2 regions of the Methylobacterium sp. UNCCL125 genome follow, and region 2 is predicted to be linked to the other one. Evidence: predicted binding sites of a transcription regulator. Region 2 holds the regulator's gene; the other holds the start of a gene.
The links. The regulator PhoB, encoded in region 2, activates phosphate uptake and scavenging genes when phosphate is short. The targets are predictions, from matches to a motif close to TGTCATNNANCTGTCAT.

Region 1 (7,434 bases), on a different contig from region 2:
ACCCATCGGGTTGCCGGCGATCGGCCAGCCGGTCTCGGTCTGCCACCAATGGTCGATCACCGGCCGGTTCAGCACCCGCTCGGCCCAGGCGACCGAATCGGGATCGGCGCGCTCGCCCGCGAGGAACAGGCTGCGGAAGGCGGAGAGGTCGTAATCGGCGATCCGGGCGCCGGCGGAATCCTCCTTCTTGATGGCCCGCAGCGCCGTCGGCGCGGTGAACAGGCACACGACCCCGTACTCGGCGACGACCCGCCAGAATGCGCCGGCATCCGGCGTGCCCACCGGTTTGCCCTCGTACAGGACCGTGGTGCAGCCGTGCAGGAGCGGCGCGTAGACGATGTAGGAGTGCCCGACGACCCAGCCGATGTCGGAGGCGCAGAAATAGGTCTCGCCGGGCTGGACGCCGTAGAGGTTCGGCATCGACCACGCGAGGGCGACGAGGTAGCCGCCGGTATCGCGGACCACGCCCTTGGGCTTTCCGGTCGTCCCGGAGGTGTAGAGGATGTAGAGCGGGTCGGTGGCGGCGACCGGCACGCAGGCCGCCCGCTGCCCCGCCGCACGGGCGGCCGCCACGGTCTCAGCCCAGTCGTGGTCCCGCTCCGGCATGAGCGTCGCGGCGGCCGGCGGGCGCTGCAGGATCAGGCAGGCTTCCGGCTTGTGGCGTGAGGCCGCGATCGCCGCGTCGAGGAGCGGCTTGTAGGCGACCACGCGGTTCGGCTCGATCCCGCAGGAGGCGGCGAGCACCACCTTCGGCGCCGCGTCCTCGATCCGCACCGCCAGCTCGTTGGCCGCGAAGCCGCCGAACACGACCGAATGCACCGCGCCGAGCCGTGCGCAGGCCAGCATGCCGAACAGGGCCTCGGGCACCATCGGCATGTAGAGGATCACCCGGTCGCCCTTGCCGACGCCGAGGCCGGCGAGGACGGCGGCCAGTACCGCCACCTCGTCGCGCAACGCGCGGTAGGTGATGCTGCGCTTGGTCCCGGTGACGGGCGAATCGTAGCGGATCGCCACCTGATCCGCCCGCGCTCCGTCGGCGTGACGGTCCACGGCATTGTGGCAGGCGTTCAGGGTGCCGTCCGGAAACCAGCGGCCGTAGGGGCCGGAATCCGGCGCGAAGGCCCGCTGCGGGACGTCCGCCCAGTCGAGCGCCTGCGCCGCGCCGACCCAGAACGCCTCCGGATCGCGGCGGGCCGAGTCGTAGATGTCCGGGTAGCGGCCCGGCAGGCTGGCTCTCGTCATCGGTTCGGCGTTTCCTCGCGGGCCGCTCTCCGGCGGGGGGGCCCAGAGTAGCGCATTCTTCCGCGGGTGCGAGGCCGGTTGTGGGTCGCCGGAACCCCCGCGCGCTTTCGCTCGCGCCATAGGGGCGCTCCGTGACGCGTTCGCCCGATGCATCCCGGATCGGCGGCTTCGAAGCCGGGCGCCTCGGCGTGGCCGGCGGGTAACGCATCTGCCGGGAGGTCGCGGGTCGTCTGTTTCGATCCCCGGGCGTGCGGGCGCGGCAGGCGCCCCGTCGCCAAGGCTCCGGGGTCACATCCGCGAGAGCACGACGCCTGCCCGGATCGGCGATCCCCAGGCGGCCGTTCCTCCAAACGAGCGGTCGCAGAACGCAAAACCGCCGCACCGGTCTCCCGATGCGGCGGCAGCTGTCGTGCCGTTTCTGCTATCCGTGCGGACGGATCAGGGGCTCAGTGCAGCGTATTGCCGTTCGCCTGCAGCCTGTTGATCTCGTCCTTGAGAAGGAGTTTCCGTCGCTTCATCTCGGCGATGTGAAGGTCGTTCGCCGAAGGCCTGTGGATCGCTTCCTGAATCTCACGCTCGAGGGCTTCGTGCTTCCGGGCGAGTTGGTTCAGATGCGTCTGCAGCGACATGAGCCGAATCTCCTGTCATCGTTTCGACACACCGAGATTGGCACAAGATGCCGGACCTGTCGAAGCGTTTTCTGCTGCTAAGTCTGATGATTGCTTACCGCGCCGTCTTGTCCGGCGCCGGAGCGTGACGCATGCTCTCGGGCCATGAACGGTCTTCGGGTCCTCAGGTGACGATGGCGGACGAGGCGGGTGAGAGTGCGCAGTCGGACCTCCTGGGCGAACTGGCGCGGCTGCGCGAGGAGCACCGGGATCTCGACGGTGCCATCGAGGCGCTGGAGCGCAGCGTGGCTGGCGACCAGCTCCAGATCCAGCGTCTGAAGAAGCGCAAGCTCACCCTGCGTGACCGCATCTTCCACATCGAGGACGCGCTCACGCCGGACATCATCGCCTGATGCCGGTGGACGTCTTCGGGCCGCGCCTTGCCGCGGGCCCGCACCGCCTGTAAGCGCCCTCTTTTTCCGGGATCAACGATGGCGTCGCCTCCGGTCGCGATCATCATGGGCAGCCAGTCCGACTGGGCGACCATGCGGCATGCCGCCGAGACGCTCGATGCCCTCGGCGTACCCTACGACGCGCGCATCGTGTCGGCCCACCGCACGCCGGACCGGCTCGTGGCCTTCGCCAAAGGCGCGGTCGCGGCCGGCCTCAAGGTCGTGATCGCGGGGGCGGGCGGCGCCGCGCACCTGCCCGGCATGGCGGCCGCGATGACCCGCCTGCCGGTCTTCGGCGTCCCGGTGGAATCCAAGGCCCTGTCCGGCCAGGACAGCCTCCTCTCGATCGTCCAGATGCCGGCGGGCATCCCGGTGGGGACCCTGGCGATCGGCCGGGCCGGGGCCATCAACGCGGCCCTGCTCGCCGCCGCCGTCCTGGCGCTCGCCGATCCGGATCTGGCGGAGCGCCTGGAGGCGTGGCGCGCGGCCCAGAGCGCCTCGGTGGCCGAACGGCCGGTGACGGAAGAGAACGCGTGACGGACAAGATCCTCGGCCCCGGCTCCACCCTCGGCATCGTCGGTGGAGGCCAACTCGGGCGCATGATCGCGCTGGCGGCGGCCGATTACGGCCTCAAGGCGCACGTCTACGCCCCCGACGCGGACAGCCCCGCCTTCGACGTGGCCGCCCGGACCACCTGCGCGGCCTACGACGATGCCGAGGCGCTGGCCGCCTTCGCGCGCAGCGTCGATGTCGTGACCTACGAGTTCGAGAACATCCCGCACGCCACGGCCGACATCCTGGCCCGGCACGCCGCCCTGCACCCGAACGCGCGGGCGCTCTCGACCACGCAGGACCGCCTCTCCGAGAAGGAATTCATCAACGGGCTGGGCATCCCGACGGCGCCGTTCCGGGCGGTGGACACGCCCGACGATCTCGACCGGGCGATCGAGGTGATCGGCCTGCCGGCGGTGCTCAAGACCCGCCGCTTCGGCTACGACGGCAAGGGGCAGCGCATGCTCCGCGAGCGGGCCGAGGGCGACCGCAACGCTCTGTTCGCCGAGTTCGGCGGCGCGCCGCTGATCCTGGAGGGCTTCGTGCCGTTCGAGCGCGAGGTCTCCGTGGTGGGCGCCCGCGGGCGCGACGGCAGCTTCGCGGCCTACGACCTGTGTGAGAACGAGCACCGCGATCACATCCTCGCTCTGACGCGGGTGCCGGCCCCGGGCGTGGCGCCGGAGACGGGCCGCATCGCCCTCGAGATCGCCCGTCGGATCGCCGACGCCCTCGACTATGTCGGCGTCCTCGCCGTCGAGATGTTCCTCGTCCGCGAGGACGGGGCGGAGCGGCTCGTGGTCAACGAGATCGCGCCCCGGGTCCACAATTCCGGCCACTGGACCAGCGAGGGGGCGCTGACCTCGCAATTCGCCCAGCACGTGCGGGCCGTCTGCGGCTGGCCGCTGGGCGATCCGGGCCGGGTCGGCGGCCTGCCGGTGGAGATGCGCAACCTGATCGGCGCCCAGGCCGACGACTGGCACGCCCTGCTGGCCGAGCCCGGCGCCCATCTGCACCTCTACGGCAAGGGCGAGGCGCGTCCCGGCCGGAAGATGGGTCACGTGACCCGCCTCGGGCCCGTCCCGGCCGGTTCCTGAGGCTTCGAAGGCACACCTGCATCGCCGCATGGCGGTCGGAAGCCCGCCTGCGGCGTCCCGGAACCGTCGAGCCATACCTTCGCCACATCCCACCGCTTCCACCACAGCGTGGTCGGTTCCGAATGCTGTCGATCGATTCCGCCTGCACCGCCTTCGTCCCCGGGACGGGCGGGGGCCGGATCACGACGCGGCGCTTCTTAAGCCGGCCTTCACCGTGATGCGCGACGGTGCCCCGGATTCGGGCGTGCCCGGCGCACGGCGCGGGCTCTTGGACTGTGAGGGGCGAGGCGGGCACGCGCAAGGCGGGCGACGCCTCGGGGAGAGTGGGGCAATGAACGTACGCAACGGGCTGGGACGAAAGACGGCACTGATCGGCGCAGCCATGGTCTCGGCCGCCGGCCTCGCGGGCTGCGAGACCGTCGGGAGCGCGGCCGGCCCGCGGCAATACGCGGTCCTCGAGAAGGACACCACGGGGGCCACGAACGTCAACATCGCCTCCCTGACCGAGGTCGTGCAGCGCAACCCGAACGACGCGGCCGCCTACAACACCCGCGGCGCCGCCTATGCCCGCGCCGGCCAGTTCAACGATGCCATCGCCGACTTCACCAAGGCGATCCAGCTCGATCCGAACTCCGCCTCCGCCTACAACAACCGCGCCCTGGCGAGCCGCCAGATCGGCCGCGACGGCCCTGCCCTGCAGGACTTCACCAAGGCGATCGGGATCGATCCGAATTACGGCCCGGCCTATATCGGCCGCGCCAATGTCGAGCGCGCCCAGGGCAACCTCGACCAGGCGCTCAACGACCTCAACGTCGCGATCCGGCTGATGCCGGAATCGGCCGAGGCCTACCATGCCCGCGGCCTCGTGCGGCAGAAGCAGGGTCAGGACACGCAGGCGATCGCCGATTTCGACGCCGCCATCGACCGCGACCCCTTCAAGTCCGCGCCCTACGCCGCGCGCGGCCAGAGCCTGATCGCCACGAACCAGTACCCGAAGGCGATCGAGGACTACAACGCGGCCCTCAACGTCAACAACAAGGACGCCACCTCCTGGGCCTATCGCGGCCTGGCCTACGAGAAGTCGGGCCAGCGCAAGGAGGCGATGGAGAACTACCAGCGCGCAGCGACGATCGATCCGAACAATTCCGTCGCCCGCGCCGGCCTCGGCCGGGTGCAGGGCGGGGTCGGCTCGCTGTTCAACTGACCGCTCGACGGTCTGAAGGCGGTTTCACAAGGTCTCCGCCTCCCCTGCCTGGGGCGGAGACCTGTTCGTCGGGGTTTCACCCCGACACCCCACCAAAGGGCACGCCCTTTGGAAGCCCCTTGTCCGCGTGAGTTACGCCGCCAGCAGTCCGTTCGCGTCCTCCGTGATGCGGCGCAGGTGATGGGCGGTGTCGCCGAGCTGGTACTCGATCATGGCGAGCCGCTTGAAGTGGTGGGCGCCGATATACTCGAGGGTCATGCCGATGCCGCCGTGGAGCTGCACGGCCTCCTGGCCGACATACCGGCAGGCCTTGTTGATCTGGACCTTCACGGCCGACAGGGCCGCCGCACGCGCCGCCGCATCCGGCGTGTCGACCATCATGGCGGCGTAGAGGGCCATCGAGCGGGCCTGCTCCAGCTGGATCAGCATGTCCACCGCCCGGTGCTGCAGCGCCTGGAACGACCCGACGCTGACGCCGAACTGCTTGCGGGTCTTGAGGTACTCGACCGTGAGCGTGTGGAGCGCGTCCATGGAGCCCACCGCCTCGGCGGCGAGCCCCGCGATCCCGTGCTCCACCACCCGCTCCAGCAGCGGCAGGCCGGCTTCGGGATCGCCCAGCGCCGCGTCGCCGGGCAGCGGCACCTCCGAGAAGGACACCTCCGCGGCCCGGCCGCCATCCTGCGTCGGGTAGGCCTCGATCGCGACGCCGGCGGCGTCGGCCGGGACCAGGAACAGGCCGATCCCCTGCGCGTCGCGCCGCTCCCCCGACACGCGGGCGGAGACCACCATCAGGCCGGCCGCGTCGGCGTTGGGTACGACGCTCTTGGCCCCGCTCAGCACGAAACCGTCGCCGGAGCGTCGGGCCGTGGTCGCCACGTCGGCGAGGTCGTAGCGGGACTGGCGCTCGGTGTGGGCGAGGGTCAGGCGCAGGTCACCGGAGACCAAGTCGGGAACGAGGCGCGCCTTCTGCGCGGCGCTGCCGCCGAGCCGCAGGGCCGTCGAGCCGAGAACGAGGCTCGCCAGCAGCGGCTCGACCACGAGGTTGCGGCCGACCGCCTCCATGACCAGCATGGTCTCGACCGGGCCGCCGCCGAGGCCGCCGTCCTCGTCCGAGAAGGGCAGTCCCGTGACGCCGAGTTCGGAAAAAGCCGCCCAGCCCTCCGCGGGGAAGCCGAGCGGCGCCTTGAGCCGCGCCTGCCGGCTTTCCAGGGACGGGTAGAGATCGGCGGCCAGCCGCTCGACGCTGTCGCGCAGGAGCGACTGGTCCTCGTTCAGGTCGAAATCCATGGTGGTTGTCCTCGGACGTTCCCTCCCCCCTCTGCGGGGGAGGGTGGCCCCTGCGTCAGCAGGGGCCGGGAGAGGGGAACCCGGCTGCAGGACAGGGCGCGACCGGCATGAAGGGCGTGCCGCGTCCTGAAACGTCGCTCCCCTCTCCCGACCCCCTTCGGGGGCCAACCTCCCCCGCAGAGGGGGGAGTGAGAGCCGAGGCCGCGACCGCCGCGTTTCTCAAGCCTGCAAGCGGATCCGGGATCGTCTCACAACCCCAGAATGCCCTTGGCGATGACGTTGTGCTGGATCTCGTTCGAACCGCCGTAGATCGAGACCTTGCGGTTGTTGAAGTAGCTCGGCGCTGCTGCATCGACCCAGTCGAAGCCCCCGGGCAGGTTGTTGGCCCCGGCTCCGCGCGCGGGCGCCGCGAGGGCGAAGGGGCCGGCGAGCTCCACCAGGAGCTCGGTCGCCGCCTGCTGGAGCTGCGAGCCGCGGATCTTGAGGAGCGAGGAGGCGGGGTCCGGCTCCACCGAATCCGCCCGGCCCTGCTTGGCCGCCACCCGCATCTGGGTGATCTCCAGGGCCTTCAGCTCGACCTCGACCTCCGCGACGCGGGACCGGAAGGCGGGATCGTCCCACATCGTGCCGGGTCCGGCCGGCATTTCCCGGGCGAGGCGCTTGATCCGGGCGATCCGCTCCTTGGTGAGCCCGATCCGGGCGATGCCGGTGCGCTCGTTGGCGAGCAGGAATTTCGCGTAGTCCCAGCCTTTGTTCTCCTCGCCGACGAGGTTCTCCACCGGCACGCGGACAGAGTCGAAGAAGACCTCGTTGACCTCGTGCCGGCCCTCCAGGGTGAGGATCGGGCGCACGGTGATGCCGGGCGTCGTCATGTCGATGAGCAGAAAGGAGATGCCGCGCTGCTTCTTGGCCTCGAAGTCGGTGCGGACCAGGCAGAAGATCCAGTCGGCGTGCTGGCCGAGCGTCGTCCAGGTCTTCTGGCCGTCCACGACGTA
Region 2 (7,434 bases):
GACGCTCGCCCCCTATGATCGGCGGCTGATCCAGCCGGACCTGCTCGAACCGGAGGAGCGCGCCTGGATCGATGCCTATCACGCCCGGGTGCGGGAGACCCTGGCGCCCCGGGTCGATGCCGGGACGCGCGACTGGCTGGAGCGTGCGACCGTGCCGCTCGCGGACTGAGCGATCGGCGTGGGATCCCGGGCGCGGCCCGTGGTAAGACCCACCGCCATCGAAACGACCGCGCTGGCCCGGATACACCGTGCGTGAAACCGCGCCGGCCCTGCGCGCGAAGGGACAGCATGATCCGCCGCCTCGCCATTCTGATCCTGGCCTTCGCCGCGAGCCTCTCGGCCGCCGCAGCCCAAGGGGTCCCGCAGGGCTTCCGCACGCCGGCCGACCTCGTGCGGGCGAGCCTCGTGGCCGAGCCCGCCGCGGTCGCCGGCGCACAGCCGTTCACGCTGGCGGTGCGGATGCAGATCAAGCCCGGCTGGCACGTCTACTGGCGCAACCCGGGCGATTCCGGACTGCCTCCGGAGGTGACCTGGACCCTGCCGGCCGGCTTCAACGCCAGCGCGATCCGGTGGCCGGCGCCGGAGCGCATCCCGATCGCGACCCTCATGAATTACGGCTACGAGGGTGAGGTCACGCTCCTCGTGCCCGTGACGCCGCCGCCGAGCCTCGACCCGGCCAATCCCGTTCAGATCCAGGCGAAGCTGACCTATCTCGTCTGCGAGACCGAGTGCGTCCCTGGTTCGGCCGATCTCGCCCTCACCCTGCCGGTGGGCAAGGCCGAGCCGGACCCGGCCAACGCCGCGCTGTTCGCGCGCGCCCGGGCTGCCCTGCCCGCGCCGGCGCTCTGGCCCCTGCGCCTGTCGAGCCAGGGCGACACGCTGCAGCTCGATTTCGCCGCGACCGGCCTGAAGCCCGAATCCATCCGGAACGCCGCCTATTTCCCCTATGCCGAGACGGCGATCGACAACGCCGCCGCGCAGGTGATGACCGTCGACGAGACCGGTCTGCATCTGACCATCGCGCGCAGCAGCCCGACCGATCCTGTGCCCGCCGCCCTGCCCGGCGTCCTGACGATCGACGAGGTCGGTACGGACGGCACCCGCCGCCTCGCCTTCGCGTATGGTGACGAGCCGGTGCTTCCTGCCGTCGCGGCCGCGTCGAGCGCGCCGAATCCGGCCGGAGCCCCGCCGGCCGTCGCCGAGTTCGACGCGCTGACCCTCGCGACCGCCGCGGCCTTCGCCTTTCTGGGCGGCCTGATCCTCAACCTGATGCCCTGCGTCTTCCCGGTGCTGTCCATCAAGGTGCTGAGCCTCGTGCGGCATGCCGGCGAGGGCCCGGCGCGGCTGCGACTGCACGGCCTCGCCTACACGGCCGGCGTGCTGGCGAGCTTCCTCGGCCTCGCATCCCTGCTGATCGCCCTGAAGGGTGGCGGGGCCGCGATCGGCTGGGGCTTCCAGCTGCAATCGCCCGCCATGGTCGCAGCGCTCGCCTATCTGCTGTTCGCGATGGGCCTGAGCCTGTCCGGGGTGGTCCATGTCGGCGGCCGGCTCGCCGGCCTCGGAGACGGCCTGACCCGGCGTGCCGGCCTGAGCGGCTCGTTCTTCACGGGTGTGCTGGCGACCCTGGTGGCGACCCCCTGCACGGCGCCGTTCATGGGCTCGGCGGTGGGCTTCGCGCTGACGCAGAGTGCCGGTGTCGCGCTCGCCGTCTTCGCGAGCCTCGGCCTCGGCCTCGCCCTGCCCTTCCTGGTGCTGACCCTCTGGCCGCCGGCCCTGCGGGCGCTGCCGCGGCCGGGCGCGTGGATGGAGACCCTCAAGCAGGTCCTGGCCTTCCCGGTCTACGCCACCGTGGCCTGGCTGATCTGGGTTCTGGCGCAGCAGGTCGATCCGCGTGGGCTGCTGGCGGCACTGATCGGCCTCGTCCTGGTGGGCTTCGCCGCCTGGGCCTGGGAACACGGCCGCGCCGCCGCGCCCGGGGCGGGCCGGGTCGCGCGGGTCGCTGCGGCCCTCGCGCTGGTCGCCGTGGCGGCCCTCGCCGTGACCCTTCCGCGGGACCGCGCCGCGCCGTCGGCGCAGGCCGCCGCCGACGGGGTCGAGCCCTTCACTCAAGCGCGTCTCGACGCCCTGGTGGACGCGCACCGCCCCGTCTTCGTGGACATGACCGCCGCGTGGTGCATCACCTGCGCGGTGAACGAGGCGACCTCCCTCAACACCAAGGCCGTGCGGGCCGCGATGGCCGAGCGCGGCGTGACCTACATGAAGGGCGACTGGACCAACCAGAATCCCGAGATCACCCGTCTGCTGGAGAAGCACGGGCGCAGCGGCGTGCCGCTCTACCTCCTCTATACCGGAACCGGAGCGCCTCAGGTGCTTCCGCAGATCCTCACCGAGGGGACGGTTCTGGCGGCGCTCGACGTCGTGCCGGTCGCGTCCGGCCGGAGCGCGGCGCTGACCCGCTGAATCTGCGCGAGGCCCGGGGGCCCGCCGGGCCTCGCAGCATCCGCGGACCTCGAACGTCCCCGGCTCCCTTCGCTGCGCGCGGGCGGGCGGCGCGGCCGACCGGCCTCCGGCCCGGAACGCTTTGCCCCGGAACGCTTCGCGCCCGTCTCAAGCGTCGAGCGAGAACGTCTCGTCGAAGGCGTAGCCCGAGCCGCGGACCGTGCGGATCGGGTCGGCTTGGCGCGGGCCGTTCAGTGCCTTGCGCAGCCGCCCGACATGGACGTCGACCGTGCGCTCGTCGATGTAGACGTCGTGTCCCCAGACCCCGTCGAGGAGCTGCTCGCGGGAGAAGACCCGGCCCGGCGCCAGCATCAGGAATTCCAGCAGACGGAACTCTGTGGGACCGAGATGCAGCTCCTCGCCGCCGCGGCGGACGCGATGGCCGGTGCGGTCGAGTTCGAGGTCGCCCGCCGCCAGCCGGTCCGAGACATGCGCGGGCTTGGCCCGGCGGAGCAGCGCGCGGATCCGGGCAAGCAGTTCCGGGACGGAGAACGGCTTGACGATGTAGTCGTCGGCGCCCGTCCCGAGACCGCGGATCCGGTCGCCCTCCTCGCCCCGGGCGGTGAGCATGATCACGGGCAGCCGCTCGGTCTCCCGGCGCGCCCGGATCCGCCGGCACAGCTCGATGCCCGACAGGCCGGGCAGCATCCAGTCGAGCAGGACGAGATCGGGGATCCGCTCCGCCAGGAGCAGCTCCGCGTCGTCGCCGCGAGCCGCGGAATCCACCAGAAAGCCCTCGGCTTCCAGATTGTAGCGCAGCAGCGTGGTCAGCGCCTCCTCGTCCTCGACGATCAGGACTTGCATGCTCACGTTCGAAGATCCGTTCACGAAGCGGCGCCATACGGCCTGCAGGCGCGCCGACTCTCCTTGGAGCCGGCGGGCAGGCGGAGGGTGCAGGAGGCGCCGCTCAGCCTCAACCCGCACGCTCCGATTCTCCGGCGGCGCCCCACAGGAGCGCGCGCAGGCCGACGCCTGGACCGGGGGCGGCCCGCTTACGGAGCCGGCACCCCGTCCACGGTCGCATAGTTCGACGCATCGTTCTTCGGCCGGTCGCCCGCCAGGGCCTCGCCCGTGGCGAGATAATGGATCGTCTCGGCGATGTTGGTGGTGTGGTCGCCGATCCGCTCGACGTTCTTGGCGCAGAACAGAAGATGCGTGCAGAACGAGATGTTGCGCGGATCCTCCATCATGTAGGTCAGGAGCTCGCGGAACAGCGAATTGTACAGGGCGTCGATCTCGCCGTCCCGCTCCCAGACATCGTGGGCTGCCTGGACGTCGCGGCTCGCATAGGCGTCGAGAACGTCCTTGAGCTGGCCCTCCGCGAGGTCGCTCATGTGGCGCACGCCGAGAACGATCTTCTGGGCCGGCGCCTGATCGGAGATCGCCACCACCCGCTTGGCGACGTTCTTGGCGAGGTCGCCGATCCGCTCGAGGTCGCCGGAGACGCGGATCGCCGAGATCGTCTCACGCAGATCGATCGCCAGGGGCTGACGCCGGGCGATCAACAGCACGGCGCGCTCCTCGATGTCCCGCTGCAGGGCGTCGAGGCGCTTGTCGGCGACGATCACCGCCTGGGCGAGCGTGTCGTCCCGGCGCACGAGGGCGTCCGTCGCCTCCGCGGTCATCTTCTCGGCCACGCCGCCCATCTCCGAGATCGAGCGACGCAGGTTCTCCAGGTCGGTGTCGTAGGAGGTGACGATATGGCCGGGCATGGCGAATCCTTCGATGGGTCCCGGGGGCGGCGCTCCGGGGAGGCCCTCGGGGACCCGCCGGCCCTCCGCGGATGCGGCGACCGGACGGCCTTCCCCGAGACCGGAGCGTCCAGGCAGACTAGCCGAACCGGCCGGTGATGTAGTCCTGGGTGCGGCGTTCCGTCGGGTTCATGAACATCCGGTTGGTCGGACCGAACTCGATCAGCTGGCCCAGATACATGAAGGCGGTGAACTGCGAGATGCGCGCCGCCTGCTGCATGTTGTGGGTGACGATCACGATGGTGAACTCGTCGCGCAACTGCTCGATCAGCTCCTCGATGCGGCCGGTGGAGATCGGGTCGAGGGCCGAGGTCGGCTCGTCGAACAGGATCACCTCCGGGCGCTGCGCCACCGTGCGGGCGATGCACAGGCGCTGCTGCTGGCCGCCCGACAGGCCCGTGCCCTGCTGCTTGAGCTTGTCCTTCACCTCGTCCCAGAGGGCGGCCTTGCGCAGGGAGGCCTCGATCCGGCCGTCGAGTTCGGATTTCGGCAGCTTCTCGTAGAGGCGCAGGCCGAAGGCGACGTTGTCATAGATCGACATCGGGAACGGCGTCGGCTTCTGGAACACCATGCCGATGCGCGAGCGCAGCTCGTTCAGGTCGATGGAGGGGCTGAGGATGTTCTCGCCGTCCAGGAGGATCTCGCCCTCGGCCCGCTGCTCCGGATAGAGGCTGTAGATCCGGTTGAAGCAGCGCAGCAGGGTGGACTTGCCGCAGCCCGAGGGCCCGATCAGCGCCGTGACCTGCCGGTCGTGGAAGTTGAGGTTGACGTCCTTCAACCCGTGGAAGCTGCCGTAGTAGAAGTTCAGGCGCTTCACGGCGATCCGCACGGGACCGCCCTCGTCGGCGCGGTTGCGGTTCAGCTCGACCGTGGGGATCGCGGAGGCGGCGTTCATCGTCGTGTCCTCGAAGGGTCTCAGCGCGAGGTCTGCGGCTTGATCACAAGGCGGGCAATGATCGACAGCACCAGGATGGTGGCGGTGATCAGAAGCGCGCCGGCCCAGGCGAGGCCCTGCCAGTTCGGGTAGGGCGACAGGGCGAACTGGTAGATCATCACCGGCAGGTTCGCGACGCCACCCATCAGGTTGGCCGAGAACCAGGAATTGTTGTTGAGGGCGGTGAACAGCAATGGCGCCGTCTCGCCGGCGATGCGCGCCAGGGCCAGGATGATCCCGGTGACGATGCCAGCCGAGGCCGCCCGCCACGTGACGTTGATGATCACCGTCGAGGGCGGCGCCCCGAGCGCCGCGCCGGCCTCCCGCAGGGTTCCGGGGACGAGCCGCAGCATGTCCTCGGTGGTGCGGACGATCACCGGAACGGCGATGATCGCGAGCGCGACGCCGCCGGCCCAGCCCGAATAGGTGCCCATCGGCCGCACCATCAGGGTGTAGACGAACAGGCCGATCAGGATCGACGGCGCCGAGAGCAGGATGTCGTTGAGGAAGCGGATCAGGGCCGCGAGCTTCGAGCCGCGCCCGTACTCGGCCAGGAAGGTCCCGGCCATGACGCCGACCGGCGTCGCGATCACGATGCCGATCCCGGTCAGGACGAGGCTGCCCAGAATGGCGTTGGCGATGCCGCCGCCCTCGGATCCGGGGCCCGGCGTCGGGTTGGTGAACAGGGTCGGCGTGAAGCCGCGCACGCCCTGGACGATCAGCATCACCAGGATCGAGCCCAGGACCAGGGCACCCACCAGCGTCGCCCCGGTGCAGGCAACCCGCAGCGTGCGGTCGGCGATGCGCCGGCCCTGACGGACCCGGCCGGAGCGGCGCCGGGGCGCCGCGGTCATCGTGGGGGAGGCGTCCATCGCGCGTGCTCCTCAGGCGGCCTGGACGCGGCGCGTCAGCAGCCGGGCGATGATGAGAACCACGAAGGTGATCACGAACAGGATGCAGCCCAGAGCCATCAGGGCGTTGAGCTGGAGGCCGTCGGCTTCGTTGAACTCGTTGGCGATGCGCGACGCGATGGTCGAGCTCGGATCGAAGATCGAGGCCGAGAGGCGGTTGGCGTTGCCGACCACGAAGGTCACCGCCATCGTCTCGCCCAGCGCCCGGCCGAGGCCGAGCATGATCGCCCCGATGATCGAGACCGAGGCCTGCGGCACCAGCACGTGGCGCACCACCTCCCAGGTGGTGCAGCCGATGCCGTAGGCGCTCTCGCGCAGCACGGTCGGGATCTGGTCGAGCATGTCGCGGGCGATCGAGGCGATGAACGGCACGATCATGATCGCCAGGATGATCCCGGCGGTGAAGACGCCGACGCCCGAGGGCACCCGGGCGTAGAACAAGGTGCCGACGATCGGCATGCCCTCGACGACGTTCGAGACCGGGATCTGGATGTAGCGCGCGAAGAGCGGCGCGAACACGAACAGGCCCCACATGCCGTAGATGATGCTGGGCACGGCGGCGAGCAGCTCGATCGTCATGGCGACCGGCTTGCGGGCCCAGCCCGGGCAGAGCTGGGTGAGGTAGACCGCGATTCCGAGGGAGACGGGGACGCCGATCAGGAGCGCCAGGAAGGCGGAGGCGACGGTCCCGATCACCGCCACCAGGGCGCCGTACTGCTCGGTCCCGACGTTCCAGGCGCTGGAGGTCAGGAATCCGAAGCCGAATTCGCGGAAGGCGGGCCAACCGCCGTAGAGGATCGAGCCCAGGATGCCGGCGAGGACGAGCAGCACCAGCAGCGCTGCGGCATACGAGGAGGTCCGGAACAGGGTGTCGAGGCTCCGGCTCGGCGCCTTCCGCGCCGTCGCGGAACGGGTTCGGCCGAGGGCGATCGATTCTGTCAAAGCGGGCATCCGCTGTTCTCTGCGAAGAGGGCGTGGTAGCGCGGGGCGTTCCGAGAAGCGAGGGAGGAGGTTCCCACCTCCTCCCGGCCACGCTCACATGTTGAAGACGGGCTTACCGTCCTTGCCCTTCACGTCCTTCCACTCCTGGTGGATCAGCTCGACGACGTTGTCCGGCAGCGGGACATAGTCGAGGTCGACGGCAAGCTTGTCGCCGTTCTTGTAGGCCCAGTTGAAGAACTTGAGCACATCGGCGGACTTGGCCGGATCGACGGCCTCCTTGTGGACCAGGATGAAGGTCGCCGCCGTGATCGGCCACGCCGCCTCGCCCGGCTGGTTGGTCAGGGAGATGCCGAAGCCCGGGGTCGCCTTCCAGTCGGCGCTCGCCGCCGCGGCCTGG

Region 1: the regulator PhoB is predicted to act here: its motif matches at 1,885-1,901, upstream of BM396_RS18845 (YdcH family protein).

The regions. Positions count from the first base shown of each region.
Region 1 covers NZ_FPBW01000018.1:35,559-42,992, reverse strand. Annotated here, with positions in the region: gene BM396_RS18850 (propionyl-CoA synthetase) at 1-1,242, opposite strand, end outside; gene BM396_RS18845 (YdcH family protein) at 1,689-1,871, opposite strand; gene BM396_RS18840 (YdcH family protein) at 2,003-2,263, shown strand; gene purE (5-(carboxyamino)imidazole ribonucleotide mutase) at 2,342-2,839, shown strand; gene BM396_RS18830 (5-(carboxyamino)imidazole ribonucleotide synthase) at 2,836-3,948, shown strand; gene BM396_RS18825 (tetratricopeptide repeat protein) at 4,280-5,152, shown strand; gene BM396_RS18820 (acyl-CoA dehydrogenase family protein) at 5,285-6,439, opposite strand; gene BM396_RS18815 (acyl-CoA dehydrogenase family protein) at 6,688-7,434, opposite strand, start outside.
Region 2 covers NZ_FPBW01000013.1:119,780-127,213, forward strand. Annotated here, with positions in the region: gene BM396_RS15095 (aminopeptidase P family protein) at 1-169, shown strand, start outside; gene BM396_RS15100 (protein-disulfide reductase DsbD family protein) at 289-2,460, shown strand; gene phoB (phosphate regulon transcriptional regulator PhoB) at 2,608-3,303, opposite strand; gene phoU (phosphate signaling complex protein PhoU) at 3,492-4,211, opposite strand; gene pstB (phosphate ABC transporter ATP-binding protein PstB) at 4,330-5,145, opposite strand; gene pstA (phosphate ABC transporter permease PstA) at 5,166-6,056, opposite strand; gene pstC (phosphate ABC transporter permease subunit PstC) at 6,069-7,046, opposite strand; gene pstS (phosphate ABC transporter substrate-binding protein PstS) at 7,131-7,434, opposite strand, start outside.